2 regions of the Mesorhizobium sp. M4B.F.Ca.ET.058.02.1.1 genome follow, and region 2 is predicted to be linked to the other one. Evidence: predicted binding sites of a transcription regulator. Region 2 holds the regulator's gene; the other holds the start of a gene.

Region 1 (16,096 bases), 2.1 Mb from region 2:
GTCCTGCTTGCCGGCGGGCACCTGCAGCCCGGCGACATCACATTTCTGCACGGCGCGAACCGCACTGGCGTCGAACTGGGGGTTGCCGCTGGACTTTTCGACAGTCGGGCGGCCTTCCAACTTACCGGAGGCGTTCAGGTTGAAGCGAACGACCACGGTGAAATCCTCGGAACCTTCGAGGCCGACCGGGAGGGTCCAGCAATGGCCGAGCTGGTCTTCCAACGCCCCTTGTTCCGACCTTGAGAGTTTCTGGCCCTGGTCCTTTTCGCCGCCGAGCGAAGCCTGCTGGGCCGAGCGCTTGGCGCCGCCACCGGAAGGCTTCTGCTTGTCGAGCAGCGCCGTTATCTCGTCCGCGTTGAACTGCTTGTCTTCCGACTTCGGCTTCGACGACGCTTCCTTGACCGGCTTGTCGGCGTCCTTGCGGTCCGGCGCCTTGGCGCTCTCGGCCTGGGCCGGCTGCGGCTTCGGCCGCGCCTCGGGCGCCGGCGCGGAGTCTGGAAGCTGCGTCGTCTCGGTCGGCGGTTCTTGGGCAATGGCCTCAGCAACGGCGTCCGGCTTGACCTCTTCCTTCGGCTGGATGGCCGCGGTCTTGTCCGGCTGCGGCGCTGGTGTCGGCTCCTTGGCCGGCGTCGGCTTCGGTTCCACCTGCTTGACCGGCTCGGGCTTGACCTCTTCCTTCGGCTGCGGCACCGGCGCCACTTCCGTTGCCGGCGTCGGCTTCGGCGTCTCCTTCGGCTTCGGCGCGTCCTCGGGCTTCGGCTTTTCGGTCGGCGTTGGCGCCGGCGGCGGCGCCGATGTCAGGTCGACCGGCTTCGGCTTGGCCTCGTCCGTGATCGGCTTGTCGGTATCGACGCTGTTTTCGCCGACCTTCTGCGCATCGGGGACGATGTCCGGGCGCTTGGTCGGCGTCGGCGCCGGCTTGTCATGCATCACCGCCTTCTTGTCGCCCTGCAGTGTCTGCGCGATGGCCTCCATCGGCACGATGTCAACCGCCACCGACTCGACATCGGACGCAGGCATGGCAGGCGGCGACGACAGCGTGAACAGCCCGAAGGCCAGCGCCACCGTATGCAAGATCACCGATGTGGTGAGGCCCGTCCTCATCTTGCTTCTACTGATCCTGTTCCTGCAGCGAAACCAGGCCGATGTTCTTGTATCCGGCCGCAGAAATGCGGGCCATCACCTTCATGGCGGTGCCGTAGTCTGTCAGCTTGTCGCCGCGGATGAAGATGCGCTCGTCATAGCCGGTCTTGGAGATCGCCTGCAGCTTGGCCACCAGCTCCTCGATCGGGATCTCGGTTTCCTGCAGGTAGATCTGGCCGGAGGCGTTGATCGAGACGGTAATCGGCTGCGTATCGACATTCATCGCCTTGGCCTGCGTATCCGGCAGGTCGATCGGCACGCCGACCGTCAGGAGCGGCGCCGCGACCATGAAGATGATCAAAAGCACCAGCATCACGTCGACCATCGGCGTGACGTTGATTTCCGACATCAGACCGTGATGGCGGCCGCGCCGCCTGTGGCCGCGCCCGCCGCGTCCCGCCATGCCTACGGACATACCCATGATCGTACCTCAGGCCTTCTGCGCGACTTTTTCATCGATTTGCCGCGAGAGTATGGCGGAGAACTCATCCGAGAACCCTTCCATGCGCACGGCGATCTTGTTCGCGTCTGATGACAGCTTGTTGTAGGCGATGACAGCCGGGATGGCCGCGAGCAGGCCGATGGCGGTGGCGAGCAGCGCCTCGGCGATGCCGGGCGCGACCACCGACAGGCTGGTATTCTTCGAAGCGGCAATGGCCTGGAACGAGGTCATGATACCGATGACGGTCCCGAAAAGGCCGATGAAGGGCGCGGCCGAACCGGTGGTGGCGAGGAAGCCGAGCCGTCCCTCCAGCCGCTCCATCTCGCGCGTCAGCGCCAGGTCCATCGCCTTGTCTATGCGGGTCTGCAGGCCGAGCGGCGATTTCGCTCCCTTCTCGAAGCTCTTCTTCCATTCGCGCATGGCGGCGACGAAGATCGCGCCCATGCCGGTGGTCTTGCGGTCGGCGAGCGTACGGTAGAGCTCTTCCAGCGACTGGCCCGACCAGAACACCTGCTCGAAGCGGTTCAGCGCCAGCCGCATGCGGCCATAGGCGACGAGCTTGTCGACGATGATCGCCCAGGTCCAGATCGAGGCGCAGAGCAGGCCGATCATGACCAGCTTGACGACCCAGCTGGCCTGCATGAACAGCGCCCAAATCGATAAATGCGCGCCCGGTTCGGCGAGTGCGATGTTTTCCATGGTTACGTCCTTAGATTTTCCGGGCGTCGCTGGCGGCTGGGCCCATGGGCATCCCTTGTGGTCCGTTCGCGCGAGCTTGAAGCTTGCGGGATCACCCCGAATGCACCGTTTCGCGGCCTTTTCGGGGCAAATATTGGTGAAAGGAAGGCGTTCGGATTCCGCCAATCTTCACCAATCTCTTCATGAACCGTTATGGTTAAGGATGGGTTATGATATGAAGCGCGGCGCATTGCCGCGCCCCATATCGCAGGGTCGCTGCTCGCATCTGTCGATCAAATGGCTGCGGAGGTCGCCGAGGGCCGAAATATCAGTCGCTTGCCTTTGGCATAAACGCTGCGACCCACTCCCTCGGAAAGCGCCTCGGCCGGCCGTTCTCGCCGATGATCGCCGCCTCGACCTTCGCCTCGACCAGCACCTCGTCGCCGCGCTTCAGCTGCTGCGCCATGAAGATGCGGGCGCCGGAAATATCCTCGGTGCGCGTCTCGATGGTCAGGATGTCGTCCATGCGGGCGGGACTCTTGAAGTCTATCTCCATGCGCCTGACCACCCAGACGATGCGCTCGCCATGCTTGCCATCGGCAAGCTCGGTGTGATGGACGCCGGCGAGCCTCAGATAATCGGAGCGGCCGCGCTCGAAGAATTCGAGATAGCGGGCGTGGTAGACGACGCCGGAGAAATCGGTATCGGCATAGTAGACCCGCGCCATCAGCCGATGGCCGAATTCCGTCAGCGCGCCGGAAAGCCCCGCGCCGAGCGCCGCCGATTCACCATGATCGTCCATCGCGCTTTCCTTTTCTGGCCCGAGCAGGCAGGTGTTGCGGCGCTGGAACCGGATGGCACTGTTGGGCGCGATGATCAAGACCTTGATGGCGGCACTGCTGGCGCTTGGGGCTTTGGCATTGCCCGCCTATGCCGCGACGTTCTCGATGAAGCGCGGCCTCAATCTCGACCAGTGGACGACCTGGACCGGCGAGGAGAAATGGAACGACCCGAACGCCATCCTGCCCTATCCGGAATGGCGAAAGTTCCTCAAGGAGGATGACCTCAAGGCGCTCAAAGATGCCGGCTTCGATTTCCTGCGCATGCCGGTCGACCCCTCCCCCTTCCTGTCCGAAGAGACACTTGCGCTGCGCGACGACCTCTACGCCAGCGTGCTGGACTCGGCGCGCATGATCAACCGCGCCGGGCTGAAGGTGATCGTTGACATGCATCTGATCCCCGCCGGCGGCAACCGCAAGATTGGCATGGGGCAGGTGATGGACGACCCCGGGACCTTCGACGCCTATGTCGATATGGTGCGCAAGATGGCGCGCACGCTGTCAAACGAGGATCCGGGCCAGGTCGCTTTCGAGCCGATGAACGAGCCGATCGTCGACTGCGACGGCGACGGCACAAATCTCTGGCCGGAGCGCCAGAAGAAGCTATTCGCGGCGGCGCGCTCCTCGGCCACCAGGTTGACGCTGATCCTCACCGGCGCCTGCTATTCCAACGCCGCGTCGCTGGCCAGGATCGACCCGAAGCTGATCGCCGACGACAACATCATCTGGTCCTTCCATTCCTACGATCCGTTCCTGCTCACCCATCAGGGCGCGACCTGGGCCGGCGACTTCATCCGCTATGTCACCGGCCTGCCCTTTCCGCTGACAGCCGTGCCGCAGGGGCAGCTCGATGTGGCGCTGGACACGATCCGCGCCCGGATCAAGGCCGAGGCGCCATGGACGCGCCGGAGCGGCATGCTTGCCTATCTCGACGAGCAGGTCGCCAGCATGGACAGCGACGACAAGCTGCTCGGCATCATGGATGCGCCGTTCAAGACGGTCGAAGCGTGGGCGAAAGCCAACGGGATAAGACCGGAAAACATCACGCTCGGCGAATTCGGGATGATCCGCCAGGAATACGGCAACGCCTATGTGATGCCCGCCGAATACCGCGCCGCCTATGTCAGTCAGATGATTGGGCGCGCCGAGGCGCACGGCTTCTCCTGGTCGGTGTGGGGCTATGGCGGTGCCTTCGGCATTGTCGACGCTTTCGACGGCGACAAGGCCGAGCCTGACATAATGAACGCGATCAGGTCGCTTCACTGAAGCGGGCGGTTCAGGCGGACCCGAGATCGATCTGCAGGATTTCCGGGCGCATGCCAAAACGCACCGGCATGATGCTGAAGCCGAGTCCGCCGGACACAATCAGGTTTCGATCGTTTTCGACGACATGGCCATAGGCGTAGCGATTGCCGTAGCGCGAAGGCACGACCGGCGAATAGCCGAACAGCCGCACCTGCCCGCCATGGGTGTGGCCGGACAGCGTCAGCGAAACCCGCCACGGCACTTTCGGGAAGATATCAGGCTCATGGGCGAGCAGGATTGTGGGAGCGCTATCGCTCACCTTGGCCAGCGTGCCATCGAGGTCGTCGAGGCCCCTGGGCTCGTCGCGGCCGTCGCCCGGCAGCAACGCTAGCTGGTCCGCGAGGCCTGCCAGCCAGAAGCCGTGTCCGTCCTTTTCCAGGCGCAAGGCATCGTTTTCCAGCACCGTGATGCCGGCGCCCTCGAGTGCCTTGCGCGCCTCGGTTGGTCCGGCCCCCGCCCTTTGCGCAACAGGATCGTGCCACCAGTCGTGATTGCCGAGGATCGCCTTGACGCCGAGCGGCGCTTTCAGGCCGGACAGGGCCGAGGCCCATTCCGAAGCGGGCACCTCGTCCGTTACCAGGCGCATGCCGGCGACATAGTCGCCGAGCAGGACGATGAGATCCGGACGCAAGGCGTTTGCCTCGGCGGCAAGCGAGGCGATCCGCTCCGGCGTCATCCAGGGACGGCAGGCATGGATGTCGGCGAGCGCAACGACACGCAGCTTGAGGCCCGCCGGCCAGTGCGGTGGCATCAGCGAATAGCGCTTCACATGTGTCAGAAGCATCGGCTCGATGCCGACCGCATAGGCGCTGAGCGACACCATCGACAGGAACGAGCCGCCGATGAGGCGCAGGAAGCCACGTCTGGTGATCATAGGTCCGCCCGGCCCTTGGTATGGCAATTGCGTCAAGCTAGAGGCGGCAATTGCGTCTTCAGCTTGGCCGCGGCGAGCAGATTTTGCGCAGACAGGCCGTTCCCCGCGCAAGTGGGGAACAAATCTGCGTTACTCCTCCTGGAACAGGCTGATCTGCTGCTGCGCCAGATCCTTTGGCGCGTCGAGGCCGAGATGGCGCCAGGCATTGGCGGTCAGCACGCGCCCGCGCGGCGTACGCTGGATGAAGCCCTGCTGGATCAGATAAGGTTCGATGATGTCCTCGATGGCGTCGCGCGGCTCGGAGAGCCCAGCCGCGATTGTCTCGATGCCGACCGGGCCGCCGCCGAAGTTGCGGGCAATCATCGACAGGTATCGGCGGTCGAGCGCGTCGAGACCGAGCCCGTCGACCTCCAGCCTGGTTAGCGCCTCATCGGCGATGCGGCGGTCGACATGGCCATCGCCGGCAACGCTGGCGAAATCGCGCACCCGGCGCAGCAGCCGGCCGGCGATGCGCGGCGTGCCGCGCGCCCGCCTGGCGATCTCCAGCGCGCCATCGTCGCCGAGCGGCATCGAAAGGATGCGCGCGCCACGGCGCACGATCTGCTCCAGCTCCTCGACCGTGTAGAAATTGAGCCGCACCGGAATGCCGAAACGGTCGCGCAACGGATTGGTCAAAAGCCCGAGCCGTGTGGTGGCGGCGACCAACGTGAAACGGGCGAGGTCGATTTTGACCGAACGCGCGGCCGGTCCCTCGCCGATGATCAGGTCGAGCTGGAAATCCTCCATTGCCGGATAGAGGATTTCCTCCACCGCCGGATTGAGGCGATGGATCTCGTCGATGAACAGCACGTCACGGTCTTCGAGATTGGTGAGAAGCGCGGCGAGATCGCCGGCCTTGGCGATGACCGGCCCCGACGTTGAGCGGAAGTTGACGCCGAGCTCGCGCGCCATGATCTGCGCCAGCGTCGTCTTGCCGAGGCCAGGCGGTCCGACGAACAGCACATGGTCGAGCGCCTCGCCGCGTCCCTTGGCGGCGTCGACGAAGACCTTGAGATTGGCCCTGACCGCCGCCTGGCCGACGAACTCGTCGAGCGACTGCGGCCGCAAGCTCTGGTCGGCATCCTCGCCGCGCTTGTCGGGAGCAATGAGGCGGTCGTTCACAAATCCATCCTCGTCCTTGCTGGGGGCATCGCCAAAGGTATCTCATTAACCCACTTCGACGGTCATAGCAGGAGACTTCCATGACATGCCGTAGAGATCACGAATGCTCTCGAGCCGCGACTCATCGTAGCTGGCCCACAGTAGTTGTTTCCTAAGCACTTCGCTGCCGTCTTTTCCATCGAACATGGCAAAAGCCGCCCCCTGGAGTCTCTTATCGAGATTGGAGCTGACTGCCGCTGCGAATTCCTTCCGCTCCCGGCCCGAGTGCCCGGTAACAAAAGCGGCAAGATCGCCAAGGTGTCTGTTGAGCCCGTTGACCACCACAGACTGATAGGCCTTCAGTTCCTCGGCAAGGTCAGCCGCGAGCAGCGGGACCACGTCGTCCACAGCACCCTCTGCTACCCATGCGAGGATGTTTTTTCATGAGCAAGGCCAGACAGCGCCTTATGCCGCAATGCGTAGAATGCGGTCTTGAGCTTGAACCTCTGACCGTCATCGAAAGCAATGACATAGCCTTCGATACCCTCTTGGCTTCGGGCAATCGTAACGAAATCCCTTGTCGAGCTCGTCATCTGAACCGACTGGATCAGCGGCACGTCGAATTCGGCGGCCAGCGATTGAAGCTCCTGATAGGTAGAATAGAGACCGGTCCGGTTGTCGCGTGCGGCCAGAAGCGTCAGCGACGGCCGATTATACGCGATGACGACCCTGTTTTCGGGGGACGTGAACTCAAAAAGCACCGTCATGCCTGCATCGACGGCCCATTTCGAAAGCTTGCGAATATTCTCACCAGCGTGCGCCAACGCGGCGGTCGATTGTGCCGTGACGCCCATCCGAGTCATGAACACGAGTTCATCACGAACGACACACGGATGAACCATCGAGCCATCGAGCTTCGACAAAACGACATGCGGCACCGTCCAGTCGACGTCTTCCGGGCGCTGTCTCTCACCAAGGTTGAAAAATTTGTGAAACGGGCGGGCAATGAGGCGCCCGTCCTTGGCGAACTTCAAGCCACGGCATTCGAGCGTCATCGGGCTGCGAAAAGTATCGTCGCCCACAAATCCATAGTCGATGACATCATAGTCATCGAAGCGGGTCAGAAAGAAGCCGATGTTGCCCTGAATGTGCGGCAGAACATCGCTTACGGTTTCGATTACCGGGAACATTACCCGCTCCAAATAAAAAGGCCGCTCCAAATGAAGCGGCCTGACGAGTGGATTGCTGTATGAAGCTATCTTCGACAATGCCGCAGGCGCGCGCGACGTTCAGACTCGGCCAGAACCGATCCTGAATTCCCTTCGATATTGGTCGCGAAATGGCGCATGTCGATTACTCATGCAAAAACGGACCGCACTAGAAAACCAAACCACTCTGGAAGTCAATCCAGCCACTGAGTTTCATAGGCTCACCGCGCCAGTTCCTTCAGCCCGAAACGGATCAACTTCGAGGCGTCGGCGCCTTCGCCCGCCGCCTTCAGCGCCGCCGAAACCGCGTTGGCCGCGATGTCGCGCGAATAGCCGAGATTGACCAGCGCCGAGACGGCGTCGGTGATCGGCGCCGGCGCCACGCCCTCGCCGAGCTCCTGCTTCAGCCCGATCGTGCCCGAGGCGGCGCCCGCATAGGCCGGCGCCTTGGCCTTCAATTCGGTGACGATGCGCTCGGCCACCTTCTTGCCGACACCCGGCGCGCGCGACACCATGGCGATGTCGCGCAAGGCGATCGCGTTGGCGAGGTCGGCCGGCGCCAGCGTCGAGAGGATGGCCAGCGCCACCTTGGCGCCGACGCCCTGCACATTGTTCATCAGGAGCCGAAACCATTCGCGCTCAAGCGCCGACTGGAAACCGTAGAGCCGGATCATGTCCTCGCGCACATAGGTCTCGATGAACAGCACCACCGCCTCGCCGGGCGACGGCAGGGAGGCCAGCGTGCGCGCCGAGCAATGGGCGACATAACCGACGCCATGCACGTCGACGAGGCAGAAATCCTCGTCGATCTCGTCCAGCGTGCCCTTCAGTTTGCCTATCATCGCTGTCCCCTTACGCCAGCGCTGCAATCCGGTAGGCGGCGCTTTGCCGGTGATGCGCGTGGCAGATGGCGATGGCAAGCGCATCGGCTGCGTCATCGGTGTCGAACACCGCTTTCGGCATCAGCACCTTGACCATCATGTGGATCTGCTTCTTGTCGCCGTGGCCGACGCCGATCACCGCTTTCTTGACGGCGTTGGGGGCATATTCGGCGACCACCAGCCCGGCGCGCGCCGGCACCAGCATGGCGATGCCGCGCGCCTGGCCGAGCTTCAGCGTCGCCGTCGCATCCTTGTTGACGAAGGTCTGCTCGACCGCGGCCTCATGCGGCATAGCTTGATGCAGCACCTCGACCAACCCATCATGCAGTTGGCAGAGCCTGATCGCGAGCGCCGCCTTGTCGTCGGAACGCACCGTGCCGGAGCCGACGAAGCGCAACGAATTGCCGAGGCTCTCGACGATGCCCCAGCCGGTGCGCCTCAGCCCCGGATCGATGCCGATGATGCGAATCGCTTCCCCCATGCGCCGAGTCTACCTCCAACGCAGGGCGATGCCAGCAAAATGTGAACAAACCAGAAACGGCTCAGGCAGGGACAGGCAGCTTCAGAATTTGGTCTGATGAGCCATATTGCGTTGCTTTCGAGAACCGGAGCGAAGCGTACTCAAGTGCAGTGAGCTGCGCGCAAAATCAAGAAGCGCTACAGCGTCCTTTGCGCGTCCGAAAGGACGCGCGGCGCTGTAGGGAAGCGCAGAAAACGGCGCTGGATGGCCATCAGAGCGAATTATCAAGCTGCCGGATCAGCCGCGGGCGAAGGCCGTGTTCAGCAGGCTGATCTGGTCGGAGACCGGATTGACGCGGCGGGCGGCTGGCGGCATGTCGGCCAGCGCACTGCCGTAGATCTCCTCGTCCATGCGGCGTACCAGCGCCTGCAGGCGCAGCGAGCGGGTGACGAGGTCGAGAAATTCCTTCGGCAGTTCGTTCCAGCCGATCGCCTCGTCATGCGCGGACGCGGTGTCGAGCCGTACCTTGGACTTTTCCGAGGCGACCTGGTCGCGGGTCATCTCGCCGGAATTGGCGGCGCGCTGCAGCAGCAGCCAGGAGGCAACCTGCATCAGCCTGGTGGTCAGCCGCATCGATTCGGCCGCATAGAGCGTCGCAGCCGTCCGCGACAACTTCTTGGCCTCGGCCCGGCCCTTGCCGTCGAGATATTCGGCGGCCTGTTCGACGAGGCCCATGCCCTCCTGATAGAGCGGCTTGAAGGATTGGGAGAAAACCCGGCGCTCCGCCAATTTGATGGTTTTCGCGCTTCCCTTGGAAGGCTCGTTCATCGCTACGCCCCTGCACTGCCGCAAGCCGAATCGGCATTCTTGCCGTAACGCCCTGCACCCTAAAACGACTGAGCTTGAAAATGCGCTTCGCCGCCGGTGAAGGCAAGCACATGTTTAACGAAGGGTTAACGGCCCGGCCGACGGTTCCCGCGGACAAAAAAAGAGCCGCGGATAAGGCGGCTCTCAGGAGTTTAACAGGGAGGCGTCAAACAAAGTGGCTCCAACCACTCGGTAAGAATCCAGATCACTGGATGCGCATAGTAAACGCCTGTAAAGCTTAATGAAGTCTTAACGGCGCCGAGATTTTTTTACCAGGCGCGCCGCTTCTGTGCCGTAACAGGACAGCCGCCGTGATGCCGAATCGGCCCCGGCAATGTGGTTCGGGCCATGGTCCGCCGCACGGCTGCGAATGCCGGTGCCGAAACAAGCCCGCCTCCCACGCGACATCGTTCCGAAACAGGCGCCACGCTAAACGCCCGCTCCTCTGAACCGGCGGGCAAATCCGCTCGACCGCAAATCGCCAGGAGCGAACCCATGGACTGGTATTCGATTGTCAAGTTTCTCCACGTCGTCTCGGCCACTCTGTGGGTCGGCGGCGGTTTCGCGCTGTTCCTGCTTGGACTGCTTGCCGAGCGCGCCGGCAATGTCGAGGGCAAGCTGCAGGCGATGCGTGCCACCGGGCAGTTGGGCAACCGCTACTTCGCGCCGATGTCGATGCTGACGCTGCTGTTCGGCCTCATCATGTGCGCTTTCTGGGTTGGCTTTTCCGACCTTTGGATCCTGATCGGCCTTGCCGGTTACGCCACGACCTTCGCGATCGGCATGCTCGTGTTCAAGCCGAGCGCCGACCGCATGGCCGACATGATCGCGAAGGATGGCGTGACTCCGGCCGTCCTTGCCGTGGGCCAGCGCGTCATGGGCGCCGCCCGCTTCGACTATTCGGTGATGCTGGTGATCATCGCCGACATGGTGCTCAAGCCGACCGTGCACGACATCGCCATCCTCGCCGGCATGGCGCTGGTGGTTGCGGCAGGCGCCACGCTGGCCTTTGGCGGCGGCCGCCGGCTGGTGGAAAGCGCCGCCTGACAGCGCAATTGGCGAGGGCGGCCGGATATTCTCGCCGCCTATATCAGGCCGGCGATCCCGTCCCAGAGCAGCTTGACCGCAACGATCGCGACGGTCGCGTAGGTGAAGGGATAGAAGATCTCCGGCCGCATGCGCCGCACCAGCCAGGCGCCGGCGATGGTCGCCAGCGGCGCCAGCGGCATCAGCACGGCGGACGCCGTCAGGTTGGTGGTGTCGAACTGGCCGAGCGCGAAGTAGGGGATCAGCTTCAGCGCATTGGTGGCGGCGAAGAAGATCGCCGATGTGCCAGACAGCACTTTCGGGTCGAGCCGGATCGGCAGGGCATAGACCTGGAAGGGCGGGCCGCCGACATGGGCGACGAAGCTTGTGAAGCCGGCGACGGTGCCCCAGAAGGCAGCCGCCACGCGGTTGGGCGCAGCTGCATGGTCGGCGCCGTGGCGGAACTGCAGGTAGAGCCAGCGCAGCACGAAGATCAGCGCGACCGCGCCGACGATCAGTCGCACCATCTCCTCGGTGACCAGCGCCGCCGTCAGCCAGCCGAGGCCGATGCCGATCACCGCGCCCGGCATCATGTCGACCAGCATCTTGCGATCGTAGACGCCCCACCACGTCCAGACCGAGACGATGTCCATCAGGCACAGGATCGGCAGCAGGATGGCGGCCGCCTGCACCGGCGGCATGGCCAGCGCCATCAGCGGCACGCCGACGAAGCCGACGGCGCCGCCGAAGCCGCCTTTCGACAGGCCGACGAGAATGACCGCCGGAATGGCGGCGGCATAGAACCACGGATCGCTGAGCAGGCCTGACATGGGGTGAGAGCGGCTGGAGGATGGCGGGAGCCCTGCAATAGACCAGAAAGCGGTATATCGCGATAGCCAATGTGCTCTGGCAGCCGCCTGCGCGATCAACTGTCCGTAACACAGCTTTTGCGGATTTGCGGCAAGCGCATGGCCCATGCATAAGGTCGCCGGACCCGTGCATGAGGTTTGACAATGAGCGAAATCCGCATCCGCCGCGCCGAGGAAGCCGATCTCCCGGCCATCGTCACCATGCTCGCGGACGATCCGCTGGGTCGCGGTCGGGAGGACGCCAGCCAACCGCTGGCCAAATCCTATCGGGACGCCTTCGCGGCTGTCGACGCCGACCCCAACCAGTTCCTGGCCGTCATGACGGATGATGGCCGCGTCATCGGCACGCTGCAGATCTCCTATCTCGCCGGCCTGTCGCTGCGGGGCGCATGGCGCGGCCAGATTGAGGCCGTCCGCGTCGCCGCAGACCGGCGCGGCGAGCGGCTCGGGCAGCTCCTGCTCGAATGGGCGATCGGGGAATGCCGCAAGCGCGGCTGCAGGGTCGTCCAGTTGACGACCAACAAGAGCCGGGCGGATGCGCACCGCTTCTATGAACGGCTCGGCTTCAAGGCGAGCCACATCGGCTACAAGCTGGAGCTCTAGCGGTTGGTGTCGTGGCTGTCGGTAATCGCGGCCGCAGCCTACATCTTGTCAGGTCCCGGGTCGCCGCCGGCGGCGGTGATTGCGAGCCGGCCCAGATAGTGCGTCCAGCCCTTCTCATGGCTGTCGCAAATCTCTCGGTCGGCAAGGCCGCTATGGGTGAGCTTGACCCGCGTTCCGCCGGACTCTTCGACCAGGTCGATTTCAACAAGGCTCGAACCCGGCGGAGTCTGGTCGTTGCCCTCCCAGCCGAAGCTGTAGGCAAGGCGGTGGACGGGTACGACCTCGGTGAATTGGCCGCGTGCCGTGGCCCTTCCTGCCAAATTCAGCAAGTAAAGACCGCCGGGGTTGGGTTCCGCCGTTGCCTCCGTTCCCATCCAGCGCACGATCTTGTCGGGATCTGTCAGGAAGGCGAAAACCGTCGCCGGCGGCGCCGCGATCTGCACCTCACGACGAACGATCAAGGGTTCAGCCATCGAAATCTCCCGGGTGTGCGCGCCGCAACACGGCTCGCCCGACACACGGCGCCGGACCAGCGCATTCGATTCGAAGCTAAATCGCCCTTCCTTTCAACAAAAAACTCCTCGGGTTGTTTCGCGCTGGTGACAGCGACGGAACGCCGAAGCATGATCGTGTCGATGCGGCTTTCTTCAACTCTCGCCTGGTTGGTCGACCGCGCCGGCAGCGCCGTCCAACCGGATGCTTTTCTGGCCACGCTCGGCGCGCGACTGGTTGACGATGGGCTGCCGCTCGCCGGTGGATCCCTGACGCTCGCCGCGCCGCATCCGATCATAACGCGCCGCGCCTGGCTGTGGCGGGCCGAGACAGGCGTCGTCATGGAGGCGCTGGGTTTTGGCGCCGGCACGACGCCTGGAACCGGGGAGGGCGATCTCGGACGCGAATGGCTGGCGGGACTGGGAACGGGTGTCGTGCACAATTACACGGTCGGGCCTGAGCGTCAGGATACGCAATCCGAGAGTCCAAAACTGAATTGGGTCGCGGTCCGCCCTCTCGCGGAGCACGAATCGAATACACTGGACCAGGTGGCACGCTTCGCCGCCGCGCCACTTGCCGCTCTCGCTGCCAGGTCGGCGCTGTCGGCCCTGCTTGAGGCCTATCTTGGGCAGCGAAGCGCGGCGCAGGTGTTGGCCGGCCGTTCTCGGCGCGAGGTTGGTGAGACGATCCGTGCCGTCCTGCTCTACAGCGATTTGCGCGACTTTACCGCCCTGTCGGAGGAGACGGACGCCGAACAGGTCGTGGCGGCGCTCAACGCTAGCTTCGACCGCATCGCTGGTGCCGTTCACGCTTTCGGCGGCGAGGTGCTGAAATTCATCGGCGATGGGGTGCTGGCGATCTTTCCTGTCGGCGAGCGCTCGGCTTCAGTGGCTTGCGAGGCAGCGTTGCGCGCGATCGGAGCGGCGCGGGCGGGAATGGCGCAGCTCAATCAGGACCGTGCCAGACAGGGCATGCCCGAACTGCAGTTCGGCATGGCGCTGCATCTGGGCGACATGGTCTGGGGCAATATCGGCACAGCCGACCGGCTCGATTTCACCGCGATCGGCCCGGCCGTGAATCTCGTCAGCAGGCTCGAAGGCCTGTGCCGGCCGCTTGGACGGAGCGTGCTGATCTCGGGCGCTGTCGCGGCGGAAACATCAACGCCCGTGGTCGCGCTGGGCGAACATCAATTGCGCGGAATCGCCAGATCGTGCGCCGTCTTCGGCCTGCCGGACGGGTGACCTCAAGAGCGGTTCACCGTTTCACGGAAACGCCGAATTGCTTTTACGCAATTCCGGACGGAGAACCGCTCACGGCTTTTCTGAAATAGCTAGACGCCCAGCGGCGGCGGGCGGCGGCGGATCGGCTGCGCCTTGATGATGGCGGTGCTCGTCTCCGCCTTGTCGGCGATCCGGTCGAGAAGCCGATCGAGCTCGCCGATCGAGCGCACGAACAGCCGCGCGACGAAGCAGTCGTCGCCCGTCACCTTGTCGCATTCGCCGAATTCGGGCGTCTCCTCGATCAGCTTCTGCACGATGTGCAATTTGCCCGGCAGCGGCCGGATGCGCACGATCGCCTGCAGCGGGTAGCCGAGCGCTTCCGGATCGACCTCGATGGTGAAGGCGCGGATGACGCCGCGCTCCTCCAGCCGCCGCAGCCGCTCCGAAACGCTCGGTGACGACATGCCGACTTGCTGCGCCAGATCTTTCAGCGACGTTCTGGAATCCCGGACGAGGATGTCGAGAAGGTGCCTGTCAAGATCGTCGAGCATTTCCACATTCCACGATGAAGAGTGGTTTTGCCTTATTTAATTAGGTCAATACGGCATACCATCTTTCTGTCGGCATGGAAATGGCCGTCGGAGCTTGAGATCATGCAGCCATAAAGATCTAGAGGCTGCCTCATGAACAATACTCTGCACGGCACGGTCGAAATGACCGCGGCAATGGCGATCCTCGGCACGATCGGTTGGTTCGTCGTGCTTTCTGGCCAGCCTGCCATTGATGTGGTGTTCTGGCGATGCGCCTTCGGCGCGGCGACGCTGCTCGTCATCTGCGCGGCGCTCGGCCTGCTGCGCGGGACATTGACGCCGCGCGTCGCTGGGCTTGCCGTTCTCGGCGGCGCTGCCATCGTCATCAATTGGCTGCTGCTGTTCAGCGCCTTTCCCCGCGCCTCGATCTCGATCGCCACCGCCGTGTACAACACCCAGCCCTTCATGCTGGTTGGCTTCGGGGCGCTCTTCCTTGGCGAACGCCTGACCCTGACCAAGCTGGCCTGGCTCGCCATCGCCTTCGCCGGCATGCTGCTGATCGTACAGACCAGGCCCGATGCCGGCGATGTCGGCACCGACTATTTCACCGGGATCGTGATGGCGCTGGGGGCGGCCTTCTTCTGGGCCGTGGCGGCAATCGTCACCAAGACGCTCAAGGGCACGCCGCCGCACCTGATCGCGCTCATCCAGGTCTGCGTCGGCGCTGTCATGCTGGCGCCCTTCGCCAATCTTTCCCACCTCCCCGCCGACGCCCGGAGCTGGGTGATGCTGGCGACGCTCGGCGTCGTCCACACCGGTCTGATGTACATATTGATGTATGGCGCCATCCAGAAGCTGCCGACACACCTGCAGGGCGCGCTCTCTTTCGTCTATCCGGTGGTGGCGATCCTCGTCGACGTCGGCGCCTTCGGCCACCGTCTGCACCCCGCGCAGATCCTCGGCGCCGCCGCCATCCTGATCGCCGCCGCTGGCATGACCCTCGGCTGGACGCTTTGGAAGCCCAAGGTGCCGAGCCCACAAGCGGCCGAGTGAAGGACCGCGACGGCCGTCCTGCCGTCTCGGCTGGGCGGCGGTCCCGCCCGACCCGGTTAGCTCTGATATCATGATCCCGCTTGCCCGCCTGTTCAAACCGGGCGCTTTGCTCTATGCCGCAATGCAACCATCTTCGCCCGGCATAGGCGAAAACCGGGATCGATGACCAATGAACGACGCCACGCCGCCCAATCGCTGCCGTATCGTGCTGATCGCGCCGAAAGACGCGCCGGGCGAGCGTATTGCCGCGGCCTTCGAGGGCGGTGACGTCGCCTCGCTCATCCTGCCGGAAAACGGCATGGATGACGTCGCCTTCCAGGCCTTCGCCGAAAGGATCGTGCCCACGGCGCAGGCGGCAGGCATCGCGGTCGTCATCGCCGGCGATACCCGCATCGCCGGCCGCGTCCAGGCCGACGGCATCCATGTCGAGGTCTCCAGCCAGGAGCTCGCCGAGACCATCGAACAC
Region 2 (16,096 bases):
GGACGCCGAAAGTGCCGCGCGCAATGTATAATCGATCAGGCCACGACGCCTCAAGCGCGCCGTCAGGCTACGCCCGGTTGAATCTTCGTGAATGTGCGGCATTTGCCGCGACTGTGATCAAACGACAACAGATCGCGGCCCGATAAGCTTGCCGGGCTATTGGTTCGGAACCTGCGGTGTGACCGGCAAGGTGACGCCGTTGGCTGCCGGCGGGGTGGCCGGATTCGCTGGTGCCGGCGCAGGCGCTGTCGTCGCGGCGCCGTTGCCCGATGAGGGCGGCGTCGCCGATCCGCTGGCGGGTGCCGCCGGCGCCGTCGAGGTCGACGGAGCGGCCGGTGCGGTGGCGCCGGCCGGCGCGTTGCCCGGCAACTGGTCGAGCACGCCCTTGCCGGCGTTGCTGGACGACGCCGGAGCGCGATCGAGGATGTCGATCGGCTTTTCGCCGTAGCGCGCCACGAGTGACAAGGTGAGAGACGTTGCAAAGAAGGCAGCCGCCAGGATCGCGGTCGCCCGCGTCAACGCATTGGCGGCGCCGCGCGCCGTCATGAAACCGGAACCGCCACCGATACCGAGACCACCGCCTTCGGAGCGCTGCAGCAGCACCACGCCGACGAGCGCGAGCACGACCATAAGGTGAATGACGATCAGTACGGTTTCCATAGTTTATCCTGGCAAGGCCTTGCGCGGCCGCGGATACGACCGGTGATTTGGAGGCGGCTCCTTACAATGCTTTAGCGGCATTTCCAAGCCCGTGGCCGGAATATGGGGAGCAATGCGCCCTTTGCAACGATTTCGGCCGCGCCGGCCGGCTGGCTCCGCGACTAGGAGATATTCAGATAGGCTTCGGCGATGCCGAGGAAATCCGCCGCCTTCAGGCTGGCGCCGCCGACCAGCGCGCCGTCGACATTGGCGACGCCGAGCAACTCGACAGCGTTGGACGGCTTGACCGAGCCGCCATAGAGGATGCGTATCTTTGCGGCCGCGCCGCCAAGCAGCTCCGTCAGCTTTGCGCGGATGTGCGCATGCGCCTCGGCGACGTCATCGGCGGTCGGCGTCAGGCCGGTGCCGATGGCCCAAACCGGTTCGTAGGCAATGACGGTGTTGGCCGCAGTGGCGCTTGTCGGCACGGAACCGGCGACCTGGCGCGACAGCACGTCGAGCGTCGTGCCTGCCTCGCGCTCGGCCCTTGTCTCGCCAATGCAGATGATAGCCACCAGCCCGGCCCGCCATGCCGCGGAGGCCTTGGCGTGGATGGTGGCATCGTCCTCGCTGAGATCGGCGCGGCACTCGGAGTGGCCGACGATGACGTGGCTGGCGCCGGCGTCCTTTAGCATCTCGGCCGAAATCCGTCCGGTGTAGGCACCGCTTTCCTTGGGATGGCAATCCTCGCCACCGGCCCGAACCGGGGTGCGCGAGAGGATTTCGGCGGCGTGCGAAAGCAGGGTCGCTGGCACGCAGACAAGCGCCTCCGTCTCGGCGTCGAGGCCGCTCATGAAGCCGTTGCCGATCATCCTCAGTTCGTTGAGCGAGGCGCTGGTGCCGTTCATTTTCCAGTTGCCGGCAACGAGCGGGCGGATTCCAGGCGTCATGGGCTTTGCTTCTCCAGGCGAGATTTGGCTTGCGCACTCACTATCAAAATCAGGCCACAAAGCAATCGACAGTGGACCGGAAGGGCGCTATTGCGCTTGTTTCAGACTCGGGCGCACGAAAAATGCGCAAAAATCGGAAGTAGGCATGCTTGGTATCTTGAGAAACGCGGCGGGCACCTGGGTCGCGAAGGCGTTGCTGTCTTTGCTGGTGATCAGCTTTGCCGTCTGGGGTATTTCGGGGCGTCTATCGGGAACTTTGGGCGGCCATCATTCCGTGATCACAGCCGGCGGCACGGCGGTTTCGATCAACGAATACCGCCTCGCCTACGACCGCCAGATCAGCGTCATGTCGCAGCAGTTCGGCCAGCGCATCACGCGCGAGCAGGCGCAGGCCCTCGGCATCGACAACCAGGTGCTGGCGCAGCTCGTTTCGGGCGCGGTGCTCGACGAGCAGGCCCGCAAGCTCGGACTTGGTCTGTCCAAGGACCGGCTCGCCGAACTCACGCGCGAGGATCCGGCCTTCAAGGGGCCAAGCGGCCAGTTCGACCGCAGGACGTTCGAATACCTGCTGCGCCAGATCGGCATGCGGCCCGAGGACTATCTGAAGAATCGCGCCCAGGTTGCGGTGCGCCAGCAGATCGTCGAGGCGGTTTCGGACGGCCTCAAGCCTCCGCAGACCTTCCTCAAGGCGGTCGCGCTCTACCGCGGCGAGGATCGCACCATCGACTATCTGACCTTGCCGAAGACGCTGGTCGAGCCGATCGAGGCGCCGTCTGACAGCGTGCTCCAGACCTATTTCGACGCCAACAAGAAGGCATATGCGGCGCCCGAATACCGCAAGTTCTCCTATGTCAGGCTCGAACCGCAGGACATCATGGACCCGACCGCGGTGACCGATCCGCAGATCAGCGACGACTACAACAAGAACAAGGGCGCTACACGACGCCCGAGATGCGCACCATCGAGCAGCTGGTGTTTAAGACGCCGGACGCGGCCAAGGCCGCGTTCGATTCGCTGAAAGCGGGCGCGACTTTCGACAAGCTCGTCACCGCCGAGGGCAAAACCCAGGCCGACACGCTGCTTGGCACGCTCGCCAAGGACAAGATCGCCGACAAGGCGGTGGCCGACGCGGCCTTCAAGCTCGCCGCCAACGAGGTCAGCCCCGTCGTCCAGGGCGCCTTCGGCCCGGTGCTCCTGCGCGTCACCGAGATCAAGCCGGAGGTGGTGAAGCCCCTGGCCGAGGTGTCCGACCAGATCCGCAAGGACCTGGCGCTCGGCGAGGCCAGCCGCATCCTGCTCGACGTGCACGACAGCTACGAAGACACGCGCGCTTCCGGCAGTTCGCTTGCCGACGCCGCCGCCAAGCTGAAGCTCAAGGTCGTCACCGTCGACGCGATCGACCGCACCGGCCAGCGGCCAGACGACACCATCGTCAAGGACCTGCCGGAGTCGGCGGATCTCATCAAGGCGGTGTTCGTCGCAGAGCCCGGCACCGAGAATGAGGGCCTGACCACCGCCGACAACGGCTTCGTCTTCTACGAAGTCGGATCGATCACGCCGGCGCGCGACCGCACGCTGGATGAAGTCCGCCAGAAGGTGGTGGCCGACTGGACGGCGGCGGAAACGGAAAAGCGGCTTGCCGCCAAGGCGGACGAGCTCGAGAAGCGGCTCAAGGCCGGGGCCACGCTCGATGTGATCGCTGGCGAACTCAAGCTCGAGAAGCAGACCAAGCGCGGCCTGAAGCGCGAAGCCGATGACGCCGATTTCGGCAAGGAAGGCGCCGCCGAGATGTTCGGTGTCGGCGAAGGCGGCACCGGGCTGATCCCCTCGCCCACCGGCGACGGACAGATCCTCTACAAGGTGGCTGAAGTCTTCGAGCCGGCCGGCGCCGATGCCAGCTCCGTGCCTGACGACGCGCAGAAATCGTTCACTGCCGGCATGTCGGACGACCTGCTCGACCAGTTGGTGGCGCAGTTGCAAACGCAATACGACGTCCGCATCGACCAGACCGCCGTTACCCAGGCGCAGGCCCGATGAGCGCGCTGAAGAGCCATATCGCCAAGGTGGCGGCAGGCACCCCTCTCTCGTTCGAGGAAGCGCGCGAGGCGTTCGAAATCATCATGTCTGGCGACGCGACGCCCGGCCAGATCGGCGGCTTCCTGATGGCGCTGCGCGTGCGCGGCGAGGCGGTGAGTGAGATTTCCGGCGCCGTCGCCACCATGCGCGCCAAGATGCTGCGCGTCGAGGCTCCGCACGGTGCCATCGACATCGTCGGCACCGGCGGCGACAATTCGCACAGCGTCAATATCTCGACGGGTTCCGCCTTCGTCATTGCGGCAAGCGGCGTGCCCGTGGCCAAGCACGGCAATCGCGGCCTGTCCTCGCTGACGGGCGCCGCCGACGTGCTCACCGCGCTCGGCGTCAAGATCGATATCGGACCGGAGACGATTGGCCGCTGCATCCATGAAGCCGGCGTCGGCTTCATGTTCGCGCCGGCGCATCATCCGGCGATGAAGCATGTCGGCCCGATCCGGGGCGAGCTTGGCACGCGCACCATCTTCAACTTGCTCGGACCGTTGTCCAATCCGGCCGGCGTCAGCAGGCAGATGGTCGGCGTGTTCCTGCCGGAATGGATCATGCCGGTTGCCGAGGCGTTGAAGGCGCTGGGCACCGAGCACGCCTGGGTCGTTCACGGCGACGGCTATGACGAGATCACCACCACCGGCGAGACGCAGGTGGCGGAACTTGCCGGCGGCGAGATCCGCACCTTCGCGCTCACCCCCGAGGCGGTCGGCCTGAAGCGCCATACCAAGGACGAGTTGCGCGGCGGCGACGCGGCCTACAATGCCAAGGCGCTGCGCGATATGCTGGGAGGTGCCGCGGGCGCCTATCGCGACACCGTGCTGATGAATGCCGGTGCCGGCCTGGTGGTGGCCGGCAAGGCAACAACGCTGGCCGACGGCATGGCGAGCGCTGCGCAAGCGATCGACAGTGGCCGGGCGCTCCAGGTGCTCGGCCGGCTGGTCGAAATTTCGAACGGGTAGAGCCTTGTCCGACATCCTGCGCAAGATCGAAGCCTACAAGCGCGAGGAGATCGCGGCGGCGAAGCGGCGCGTGCCGCTGGCCGAGATCAAGGCGCGGGCAGATGGCGCCGAGGCGCCGCGCGGTTTTCTTGCCGCGCTCGAAGCCAGGCGCGCGGCCGGCAGCTTCGGGCTGATCGCCGAGATCAAGAAGGCGAGCCCGTCCAAGGGGCTGATCCGCGCCGATTTTGATCCGCCGGCGCTGGCCAGGGCCTACGCGAAAGGTGGCGCCGCCTGTCTGTCGGTGCTGACCGACGAGCCGTCCTTCCAGGGTGCGCCGGAATTCCTCGCCGCCGCCCGCGCCGCCGTTGTCCTGCCCGCGCTTCGCAAGGATTTCCTGTTCGACGCCTATCAGGTGTTCGAGGCCCGCGCCTGGGGTGCCGACGCCATCCTAATCATCATGGCGAGCGTCGACGACGCGATGGCTCGCGAGCTCGAGTCTGCGGCCTTCGAACTCGGCATGGATGCGCTGGTCGAAGTGCATGACGAGGCCGAGATGGAGCGGGCGCTCCGGCTCTCCTCGCGGCTAATCGGCATCAACAACCGCGACCTAAGGACATTCGAGACCAGCCTGGACGTTTCGGAGCGGCTGGCGGCGATGGTGCCGGCCGACCGGCTGCTGGTCAGCGAAAGCGGCATCTTCACGCATCAGGACTGCCGCAGGCTGGAGAAGTGCAAGATCGGCACTTTCCTGGTCGGCGAGAGCCTGATGCGGCAAGCCGATGTGGCCGCCGCAACGCAGCTTCTGCTCACGGGCAAGGCGCCAGCCGAGGCGCTCTGACCATGGCGACCTCCCTCACCCACCTTGGCGCTTCGGGCGAAGCCAACATGGTCGACGTCGGCGACAAGGCCGAGACGGTGCGCACCGCGATCGCCGAGGGTTTTGTCTCGATGCGCGCCGAAACGCTGGAGATGATCCTTGCCGGCGATGCCAAGAAGGGCGACGTGCTTGGCACCGCGCGCATTGCCGGCATCATGGCGGCGAAACGCGCGCATGAACTGATCCCGCTCTGCCATCCGCTGCTCCTGACCAAGGTTTCGGTGGACATCGAGCCGGACACGTCCCTGCCTGGCCTCAAGGTCACGGCGCTCGCCCGCGTCACCGGCAAGACAGGCGTCGAGATGGAGGCGCTGACGGCGGCCTCCGTCGCCTGCCTCACCATTTACGACATGGCCAAGGCCGCCGACCGCGCCATGGTGATCTCCGGCATCAGGCTGGTCGAGAAGACCGGCGGCAAGTCTGGCGATTACAAGGCGGCCGGGCGCGGGGAAGGCGCTTGATGGCGCTGGTTCCTGTCGCCGAGGCGCTCGAGCGCCTGCTGGATGGAGCGGCGCCGCGGGCCAGTGAGAGCGTCGCGCTGATCGACGCCGCCGGCCGGGTGCTGGCCGAGCCCGTGGTGGCATTGCGCACGCAACCGCCCTTCAACGCCTCCGCCATGGACGGCTATGCGACGCGCGCCACCGACGTGGCATCCGTGCCGGCGCGGCTTTCGGTGATCGGCATGGCGCCGGCCGGCCGCGGCTTCGAAGGCAGCGTCGGCCCGTCGCAAGCCGTGCGCATCTTCACCGGCGCGCCAGTGCCGCAAGGCGCCGACACCATCGTCATTCAGGAGAATGTCAGGGACCTGGGCGGCGGCACGGTAGAGGTAACCCAGCCGACGGCGCAAGGACGCAACATCCGGCGTGTCGGACTCGATTTCGCGCAAGGCGATGTGCTGCTCGAAAGGGGCCGCCTGCTTGATCCCGCGGCACTGTCGCTGGCGGCATCCGCCAACCATCCGTGTTTGAGCGTGGTGAAGCGGCCGCTGGTCGCCATCATCGCCACCGGCGACGAACTGCTGCCGCCCGGCAGCGAGCTTGGTCCCGACCAGATCATTTCGTCCAACGCCTATGGCGTCGCCGCCGCCGCTCAGTCGGTCGGCGCCCGCGCGCTCGATCTCGGCATCGCCGCCGACCGCAAGGAAGCGATCGCCGCGCTGGTCAGGCAGGCCGTCGAGCAGCAGGCCGATGTCATCGTCACGCTGGGCGGCGCCTCGGTCGGCGACCACGATCTGATCCACGACGTGCTGACCGGCGAAGGCATGACGCTCGATTTCTGGAAGATCGCCATGCGCCCGGGCAAGCCGCTGATGTTCGGCCGGATGGGGCGCACGCGCTGTATCGGCCTGCCGGGCAACCCTGTCGCCAGCCTGGTCTGCTCGCAATTGTTCCTGAAGCCCTTGCTGGCGCGACTCGGTGGCCGCGACTTCCGGCAGGACCTGCGCGAGGCACGCCTGGGCACGGCGATGCAGGCCAATGATCTCAGGCAGGATTACGTGCGCGCCGTGGTCCGCGAAGAAGCCGGCTCAATGGTTGCCACCCCCTTCGGCATCCAGGACTCCTCGATGCTGCGCATGCTCGCCGACGCCAACGGCCTTGTCGTGCGGGAGCCCTTCGCCCCGGCTGCAGCCGCAGGCGACGCTTGCCGCGTGCTGATGCTACGCTGAACAAAACGTCAACGCATTCATTAAACTTTAAACGGTTGCGGAACACAACTGGAACAGATAGTGTTTGTTCTGGGTTTGTTTTTCTGATTCTGGTTTCAGAACCCGTGGGGGCCGCCATGCTGACGCGCAAACAACATGAACTCCTGATGTTCATCCATGAACGGCTGAAGGAAAGCGGCATTCCGCCCTCGTTCGACGAGATGAAGGAGGCGCTCGATCTCGCCTCGAAGTCGGGCATCCACCGGCTGATCACGGCGCTGGAAGAGCGCGGCTTCATTCGCCGGCTGCCGAACCGGGCGCGTGCTCTGGAAGTGCTGCGCCTGCCTGACTCGATCGCGCCCGGTCTCAATGCGGCGAAGAAGTTTTCGCCGAGCGTCATCCAGGGAAGCCTGGGACAGGGCAATCTCGGTCGGCAAATCAAACCGGCGTCGCCGTCGCGTACCCCCAGCAATGACGACGACGCTGTGTCGGCGGTGTCGATCCCGGTAATGGGCCGCATCGCCGCCGGCGTGCCGATCGACGCCATCCAGCACCAGACGCATTCGATCTCGGTGCCCCCGGACATGATCTCGGGCGGCGAGCATTATGCGCTGGAGGTCAAGGGCGACTCGATGATCGAGGCCGGTATCTTCGACGGCGATACGGTCATCATCCGCAACGCCGACACGGCGAGCCCCGGCGAGATCGTTGTGGCGCTGGTCGACGAGGAAGAGGCGACGCTGAAGCGCTTCCGCCGCAAGGGCGCATCGATCGCGCTCGAAGCTGCCAACCCTGCCTATGAGACCCGCATCTTCGGCCCTGACCGGGTCAAGGTGCAAGGCAAGCTGGTCGGCCTGATCCGGCGCTACTGAGCCGACGGCGCCAGTTTGACCACCGGTTTTTCGGGTCTCTGGTAAGGCGGCAGTCCCCTCGCCTCGCGAGAGTATTTGCGCTGCTCGTGCCATGGCCGGTAGGGCTTTTCGACCGCGTAGCGGATTGTTGCTTGCGCGCTCGCCGATTGCGGATCGAAGAAGACGGCGGCACTGCCGGAGCGGGCGAGCTGACGTTTGGTGACGACGAGGGCCAGCGAATTCCAGCAGGGACTGTAGGCGGTGGCGTCGTCGATGACGATCAGGTCGGCGAAGGCGCAGGCCGGCCGCGCCGTCTTGCGGTTTTCCGCGAGCGCCACGATTGCGCCTGACGGATGTCGGGCAAGGCATAGCCCGTCCCTGCAGTAAAATGGCGAGCCCGGCGGCAGGTCGAGCGGATCGATGTCGAAGCGTGCATCCCCTGTCTCGAAGGTCTCCGGCTCGACGATGGTCTCGGCCACCAGCGCGCGTTTCCAATTGTCGGTGGTGAATTCGTTCGACCGCACCCGGTTGACGGCGAGCTCGCCGCCTCCGATCGGCATCGCCACCAGATGCGCATCCTCCGAGATCAGCACATCGGGCGTGCGGGTATTGGAAACCGTCAGCAGGCCCGCCAGAGCGAAGGGGATCGCCGCAAGTCTCAGCCAGGTCGTGGCCATGGTCGCGATGACCAGCGCTATCGTCACGAAAAGCACCGACTGGATGGAGATCAGCCCGACGGCATCGACCGGCGAGCGTTCGGAAATCCACCCAGAGATCGCGATCATCGCGGTCAGGCCCTTGCCCATCAGATACAGGAATGGCCAGTCGAGGCCGAACGGCATAGTCAGGGCGCTGGCGACCCCCAGGAACATGACCACCGAAACGATCGGCATGACGGCCAGGTTGGCGACCAGGCTGAGTGGCGAAACGCGCTGGAAGTGCCAGATGGCGAAGAGCGCCGTGGCGCTGCCGGCGATGATCGAGGTCATGGCAAGGCCACCCATCCCCATCGCCAGTTTGCGCGACGTAAAGCGAAGGAACGATCGCTTCGGCGGCGGCGTGGTCGTCCTGTCGGCGCGATAGTCGGCCCAGCCGGCATAGGCGCCGACCAGGGCAGCCGTGGCGGCGAAGGACATCTGGAAGCTCGGGCCGACCACTTCGTGCGGCGACACCAGGATGACGGCGATGGCCGAGATCGCCAGATTGCGCATGGTGAGCGCTGCCCGGTCGAACAACACGGCGACAAGCATCACCGCCAGCATGATGAAGCTGCGTTCGGCCGCGACCACAATGCCGGAGAAGACGAGATAGGCGGCGATCGAGACGAGTGCGGCTGCGGCGGCATATTTCTTGACCGGCCGGCGCGATGCGAAGTCGGGAAACAGCGCGAAGGCCCCGCGCAGCAAGAGCATGATGGTGCCGGCGACCAGCGCCATGTGCAGGCCCGAGATGGAGATGACGTGATAGATGCCGGTGCGCCGCATCGCCTCATTGATCTCATCGGGGATGCCCGCTCGCACGCCGACTATCAGTGCGGCGGCGATCTCGCCCTCCGGGCCGCCGACCTGGCCGCGGATGTGGTTGGCGATGCTCTCCCGCGCCTTCTCGATCGTGGAAGCCAGGCGCGCCGAGGGCGGCGCATCTTCGCTGGCGATTGTCTTTGGATTGCCAAGGAAAAAGCCGCTGGCGCCGATACCGGAAAAATAGCTGTCGAAGGAGAAGTCGTAGCTGTCGGGTCGCACCGGGCCGGTCGGCTGCAGCAGCCTTGCATAGCCGGTAAGCAGCGAGCCGGCTGTCATATCAGCAGGTACTTTCCGTGCCGAAAGCCGGACCCGCTCCGGCGCGTAGCGCAGCTTTGGGTGAGCGGTGGAGATCACATCGATCGTCAGCCTGACGCGGCCGTTCTCCATTTCCTCCAGGCTAACGAGCCGGCCGGTCAGGCGGGTCTGGATCTCGGAACCGAGCATCGGTGTCGCAGCGCGCCAGGTCTCGACCTTTGCGGCGAGAAAGCCCAAGGCGCAGAAGAACGCCGCCATGAAGAGCAGATGCGTCCTTGGCCGTGGGCGCGAAACGAGCGCGCAGACAGCCATCAGCGCCACCGCCGCAAGCGGCCTGTATAGGTCCGGCTCGGCGTTCAGCGAGAAATAGAAGATCACGCCGGCAGCCAGGAACACCGGCACCAGCAGGAAGCCGATGCCGCGATCAAGCTCGGTCGTGGCCGCGGCGCCGATGCTGCGATGAAACGCCGGCCATGAGACGCGGCCAAGCTGCTTGCCGAGCCGCGTGATGGTTGCCGTCGGCGAGGCCGGGCGGAATCCGCCGCCATCAGGCGGCAAAATCTCTTTGGCCGGACGCGACTCCGGAAGCCAAACCGGCGCTGTTTCGACAGGCGCTGTGTCGGCAAACAGCAGGCGCTCGCTGACGCCAGCTGTCGTCCCCTCGCCCTCCACCGTGCCCCGGCCTCGTCCAGCCATCGGGTCTGCCCCTTGCGCCCCAGACCTCCTATGCTACATGAACGCGCGAAGCGCGAAAGTCCGCGCAATCACGCCCGCTTCCTATGCCAGCCTGAGAGTGCCATGTCCGACAAGGTCGTCACCCGTTTTGCCCCCTCGCCGACAGGCTACCTGCACATTGGCGGAGCGCGCACGGCGCTGTTCAACTGGCTCTATGCCAGGCACTCCGGCGGCACGATGCTGCTGCGCATCGAGGATACCGATCGCGAGCGCTCCACCGAGGCGGCAACCGCTGCCATCCTGGACGGACTAACCTGGCTCGGCCTCTCATGGGACGGTGAGGCGGTTTCGCAGTTCGAGCGCGCGCCGCGCCATCGCGAGGTGGCCGTGGAGCTCGTGCGCCTGGGCAAGGCCTATTACAGCTATGAGACGCCTGCGGAGCTCGAGGCGATGCGCGAGGCGGCGCGCGCCAAGGGCCTGCCGCCACGCTATAACGGCCAATGGCGCGACCGCGACCCGTCCGAGGCGCCGCCCGGCATCAAGGGCGCCATCCGCATCAAGGCGCCGGCCGAGGGCGAGACCGTCGTGCACGACCGGGTGCAGGGCGAGGTGCGCTTTCCCAACAAGGACCTCGACGACTTCATCATCCTGCGCTCGGACGGCAACCCGACCTACATGCACGCCGTCGTCGTCGACGATCACGACATGGGCGTCACCCACATCATCCGCGGCGACGACCATCTGACCAACGCCGCGCGCCAGACGGTGATCTACAACGCCATGGGCTGGGATGTGCCTTCGATGTCGCACATCCCGCTGATCCATGGCGCCGACGGCGCCAAGCTGTCGAAGCGGCACGGCGCGCTCGGCGTCGAGGCCTATCGTTCGATGGGCTACTTGCCGGAGGCCCTGCTCAACTATCTCGCCCGCCTCGGCTGGAGCCACGGCGACGACGAAGTCATGTCGATCAAAGACATGATCGGCTGGTTCGACATCGGCGACGTCAACAAGGGCGCCGCCCGCTTCGACTTCGCCAAGCTCGAGGCGCTGAACGGCGTCCATATGCGCAAGATGGACGATCATGCGCTGTTCGACATCTTCGTCGCCACCCTGCCCTATCTCGAAGGCGGCCCGGCGCTCGCCGCCCGGCTCGACGACAAGAAGAAGGCGCAGTTGCTCGCGGCCCTGCCCGGGCTTAAGGAGCGCGCCAAGACGCTGGTCGAACTGGTCGACGGCGCCGGCTTCCTGTTTGCCGAGCGGCCGTTGCCGGTCGACGAAAAGGCGGCGGCGCTGCTTTCCGGCGAGGCGCGCGCCGTCCTCCGCGGCGCCCATGCGGCTTTGACGGCGGTTCCCGGCGACTGGACGGCCGCGGCCGCCGAGGCAGCGATCCGCGAGTTCGCCCAGGCCGGCGGCCACAAGCTCGGCGCCGTGGCGCAGCCGCTGCGGGCCGCGCTGACCGGCCGGAGCACGTCGCCCGGCGTGTTCGATGTGCTTGCCGTGCTCGGCCGCGAGGAAAGCCTGGCGCGCATCGCGGATCAAATCGATTAGGAGCGAACTGGCCCAAAAAGATTGGCATTGAAAGGTGCGTTTCGCAGTGCAACATTAGGCCTTGGCCCAATCTGGCACGCACCTCCTAAAATGCGGTGGCGAGTACGCGCATTCCGGTGATTTCGACGTGTCGTTTGCAGGATTTGCCTTGCCGGCATGAGGAAACAAAAAGGAGTTTGCTAATGAGCGAAGCTGCAACGAAACTGGAACCGAGCGCCAAACCGCACGGGTCGACCGCCAAGCTGGAGCTCGCCGGCAAGACGCACGAGTTCAAGGTGCGAAGCGGTTCCGTCGGGCCTGACGTCATCGATATCGGCTCGCTCTACAGCACCACCGGCGCCTTCACCTACGATCCCGGCTTCACCTCTACGGCCAGCTGCGAGTCGGCCATCACCTTCATCGACGGCGACGCCGGCATCCTGCTGCACCGCGGCTATCCGATCGACCAGCTCGCCGAGCATGGCGACTTCCTCGAGGTCTGCTACCTGCTGCTCTATGGCGAGTTGCCTACCAAGGCGCAGAAAGACGACTTCGACTACCGGGTGACGCGCCACACCATGGTGCATGAGCAGATGTCGCGCTTCTTCACCGGTTTCCGCCGCGATGCGCATCCAATGGCCGTCATGTGCGGCGTGGTCGGCGCGCTCTCGGCCTTCTATCATGACTCGACCGACATCTCGGATCCGTACCAGCGCATGGTCGCCTCGATGCGGCTCATCGCCAAGATGCCGACGATCGCGGCGATGGCCTACAAGTACCACATCGGCCAGCCCTTCATTTATCCGAAGAACGAGCTGAACTTCGCCGCCAACTTCCTGCACATGTGCTTTGCGGTGCCCTGCGAGGAATACAAGATCAATCCGGTGCTGGCGCGCGCCATGGAACGCATCTTCATCCTGCACGCCGACCACGAGCAGAACGCCTCCACCTCGACGGTTCGTCTCGCCGGCTCTTCGGGCGCAAACCCCTTCGCCTGCATTGCGGCCGGCATTGCCTGCCTCTGGGGCCCGGCGCATGGCGGCGCCAACGAAGCGGCGCTCAACATGCTGGGCGAGATCGGCCATGTCGACCACATCCCGGAATTCATCGCCCGCGCCAAGGACAAGAACGATCCGTTCCGGCTGATGGGCTTCGGCCACCGCGTCTACAAGAACTACGATCCGCGCGCCAAGATCATGCAGAAGACAGCGCATGAGGTGCTGGGCGAGCTCGGCATCAAGGATGATCCGCTGCTCGACATCGCCATGGAGCTGGAGAAGATCGCGCTCACCGACGCCTACTTCATCGAGAAGAAGCTTTACCCGAATGTCGACTTCTATTCCGGCATTACGCTGAAGGCGCTGGGCTTCCCCACCACCATGTTCACCGTGCTGTTCGCGGTTGCCCGCACCGTCGGCTGGATCGCGCAGTGGAAGGAAATGATCGAGGATCCGCACCAGAAGATCGGCCGGCCGCGTCAGCTCTACACCGGTGCCGCGGAACGCGACTACGTGCCGATCGCCAAGCGCTGATCGCGCCCGAGCGAACAGATCAAAAAGGCGCCCGCAAGGGCGCTTTTTATTTGATGTGCCGGAGAACGACTTCGGCGGCGATATCGCCGGACGGTCTGTCCGTTGCCATGCGCAGCGCGATCTCGGCGAAACCGTCCTTCTGCCAGGCGCGCATGCCGGTGTCGGAAAATAGCGTCTCCAGTTGCCTGGCGAGGTTCTCCGGCAGGACATACTGGTCGTAAAACTCCGGAACGAGGGTCCGGTCCGAGATCAGATTGGGCAGCAGCGCCGACCAGACGGAAATGAGATGCGGCATGACCAGACGCGCCACGGGATCGAGCTTGTAGCAGGACACCATCGGCACGCCCGACAGGGCCAGCTCGAGCGATACTGTCCCCGAGGCGATCAGCGCGGCATCAGCCTTGCCGAAGGCCTGCCATTTGCGTTCCGGCTCGACGACAATCTCCGGTTTGTCGTCCCAACTGGCGACCGAAGCCCTGACCAGGTCGGCCACATGCGGCACCGTCGGCAAGAGCAGACGCAGGCGATGCCCGCGCTGGCGCAGGATCGACATCGTCTTGCCGAACGGCTCGATCAGCCGGCGCACTTCGCCACGTCGGGAACCCGGCAGCACCAGCAGCGTCTTGACGCGATCCCCCGCCAGGTCCCGCGGCAGGCCCTGCGCCTTGGCGGCGCCAAGCACGCCCGGATCCCGCGCCAGGCGATGCCCGACATAGGTGCCGGGCGGGCCGCCAAGGCGGGCGAGCGCCTTCACCTCGAAGGGCAGGATGCAAAGGATATGATCGACATAGGGCTTCATCGCCACCGCCCTGCCCGGCCGCCATGCCCAGACGCTCGGGCAGACATAGTGGACGATCGGGATCGACGGGTTGGCGGCCCGCACCTTCTTCGCCACGCGCAGCGAGAAATCCGGGCTGTCGATGGTGATGAGGCAGTCGGGTTTTTCGGCGGCGATCATGCTTGCCGTCTGGCCGATCCGCCTGATCAGCCGCGGCAGGTCGCGCAGGATAGCGCTGAAGCCCATCAGCGCGATCTCGCCGCCGTCGAACAGGGACTTAAGCCCGAGCGCCTGCAGATGCCGGCCGCCGATGCCGATAAGCTGAACATCGCGGCCGGTCGTCCGCTTCAGTGCCGCGACGATGTCGGCGCCAAGCATGTCGCCCGATTCCTCGCCGGCGACGACGGCGATCTTCAGCGGCTTGTCATTGGCCATGAGCCGGCTCCTCGACAGGAAGGCCGACGATGAACAGGCCGAGCGCATTGGCGCGCGCGATGGTGTCGGGAGCTTCAAGGATCAGCGAGCGGCCGGCCTCAACCGCAATCCCCGCCAGTCCCGCTTCATATGCGGCCTCGACCGTCCGCGGGCCGATGGACGGCAGATCGGCGCGCAGTTCCTGACCAGGCTTGGCGCATTTGACCAGAACGCCGCGCGTCTTGCCGGCGAGCCTGCCATGGTCGCGCAATTGTCTGGTCCGCTCGAGCAGCCCGTTAGTGCCCTCGATGCCCTCCAGCGCGATCGCCCTGCCGCCGATTGCGACCGCGGCCTGCCCGATATCGAGAGCACCGATCGCCTTTGCCGCGACCCTGGCGGCCTCGATGTCGCGCCAGTCGGATTTGCCCGGCTTGGCCGTGGTCAGCGAGCCATCGCTCGCAAGCAGTTCGGGCACGATCTCATGCGCGCCAACGACCTTGATGCCGCGCTTTTCCAGGAAACGCGTCAGCATCCTCAGCAAGCCGTCGTCACCGCGCGCCAGCCCCATCACCACTGTAGGCACGGCAGCCAGCAGGCCGAGGCTCGGCCGCATGGCGGTCAATTTCGGCCTGCGCCTGATCTCGCCGGCCAGCACGAGGTGGCTGATTCGCTTGCGCCTGAGCAAAGGCACCAGCGAGCCGAACGATTCGAGCGCGAGCTGCTCTGTCTCGTAGCCGGCGAGGTCCTGCTTGCGGTCGACCTCGCCTTCGGCCGCGATGATGACGGGCGGATGTCCCTGCCTTGCGAGGCTAGCCGCGACTTCCACCGGCAGGCTGCCGCCGCCGGCGATGATGCCGACCCTTGAGCCCGGCGCGAGGTCCAACTTGGCTCCGGCAGCCTCAGCCTTCATCGTCGGCATCGTCGCCGTCGCCACCCTTGAGCGACGGGACGGCATAGTGCCGCTTGCCGCGATTGGCGATGAAATCGATGATTTTCATGGCCGTCGGCGAGGAAGCGAATTCCGCCTTGGCGAACTCTATGTTCTCGCCGACGGTTCGGGAGCGGTCGAAGATCGTCCTGTAGGCCTTGCGCAACAGGTGGATCTCGGCGCGCGGCAGGCCGGAACGCTTCAGGCCGACGATGTTGAGGCCGCGAAGGCTGGCGCGGTTGCCGGCGGCGATCGCATAGGGAATGACGTCGCCGACGACCGCAGAGCAGCCGCCGATGAAGGCGTTGTTGCCGATGCGGACGAACTGGTGAACGGCGGTGAGGCCGCCAACATAGACGTTGTCACCGATCTCGCAGTGGCCGCCCAACGTCGCGCCGTTGGCGAAGGTGGCGTTCTTGCCGACGACGCAGTCATGGGCAATGTGGGCATAGGCGAGGAAATTGCCATTGTCGCCCACC

The links. Region 2 encodes LexA, which represses DNA repair genes until DNA is damaged. Its sites were predicted from a motif close to TGTTCNNNNTGTGTTCNG; they were not measured.
Region 1: ruvC (crossover junction endodeoxyribonuclease RuvC) is a predicted target of LexA. The motif match lies at 9,033-9,050, and genes of this name have one in related genera.

The regions. Positions count from the first base shown of each region.
Region 1 covers NZ_CP034450.1:5,056,157-5,072,252, reverse strand. Annotated here, with positions in the region: gene EJ073_RS24630 (energy transducer TonB) at 1-1,104, opposite strand, end outside; gene tolR (protein TolR) at 1,112-1,564, opposite strand; gene tolQ (protein TolQ) at 1,574-2,284, opposite strand; gene ybgC (tol-pal system-associated acyl-CoA thioesterase) at 2,592-3,065, opposite strand; gene EJ073_RS24610 (cellulase family glycosylhydrolase) at 3,118-4,368, shown strand; gene EJ073_RS24605 (metallophosphoesterase) at 4,379-5,281, opposite strand; gene ruvB (Holliday junction branch migration DNA helicase RuvB) at 5,411-6,442, opposite strand; gene EJ073_RS24595 (hypothetical protein) at 6,488-6,829, opposite strand; gene EJ073_RS24590 (RNA ligase) at 6,841-7,611, opposite strand; gene ruvA (Holliday junction branch migration protein RuvA) at 7,851-8,471, opposite strand; gene ruvC (crossover junction endodeoxyribonuclease RuvC) at 8,482-8,991, opposite strand; gene EJ073_RS24575 (DUF1465 family protein) at 9,268-9,798, opposite strand; gene EJ073_RS24570 (DUF2269 family protein) at 10,333-10,884, shown strand; gene EJ073_RS24565 (sulfite exporter TauE/SafE family protein) at 10,923-11,693, opposite strand; gene EJ073_RS24560 (GNAT family N-acetyltransferase) at 11,877-12,335, shown strand; gene EJ073_RS24555 (SRPBCC domain-containing protein) at 12,374-12,808, opposite strand; gene EJ073_RS24550 (adenylate/guanylate cyclase domain-containing protein) at 12,971-14,068, shown strand; gene EJ073_RS24545 (Lrp/AsnC family transcriptional regulator) at 14,158-14,598, opposite strand; gene EJ073_RS24540 (DMT family transporter) at 14,731-15,630, shown strand; gene EJ073_RS24535 (thiamine phosphate synthase) at 15,800-16,096, shown strand, end outside.
Region 2 covers NZ_CP034450.1:713,294-729,389, reverse strand. Annotated here, with positions in the region: gene secG (preprotein translocase subunit SecG) at 157-660, opposite strand; gene tpiA (triose-phosphate isomerase) at 822-1,589, opposite strand; partial or broken gene EJ073_RS03615 (SurA N-terminal domain-containing protein) at 1,735-3,626, shown strand; gene trpD (anthranilate phosphoribosyltransferase) at 3,623-4,633, shown strand; gene trpC (indole-3-glycerol phosphate synthase TrpC) at 4,638-5,450, shown strand; gene moaC (cyclic pyranopterin monophosphate synthase MoaC) at 5,453-5,950, shown strand; gene glp (gephyrin-like molybdotransferase Glp) at 5,950-7,155, shown strand; gene lexA (transcriptional repressor LexA) at 7,272-8,006, shown strand; gene EJ073_RS03585 (ComEC/Rec2 family competence protein) at 8,000-10,459, opposite strand; gene gltX (glutamate--tRNA ligase) at 10,562-11,986, shown strand; gene gltA (citrate synthase) at 12,169-13,497, shown strand; gene lpxB (lipid-A-disaccharide synthase) at 13,544-14,710, opposite strand; gene EJ073_RS03565 (LpxI family protein) at 14,700-15,608, opposite strand; gene lpxA (acyl-ACP--UDP-N-acetylglucosamine O-acyltransferase) at 15,589-16,096, opposite strand, start outside.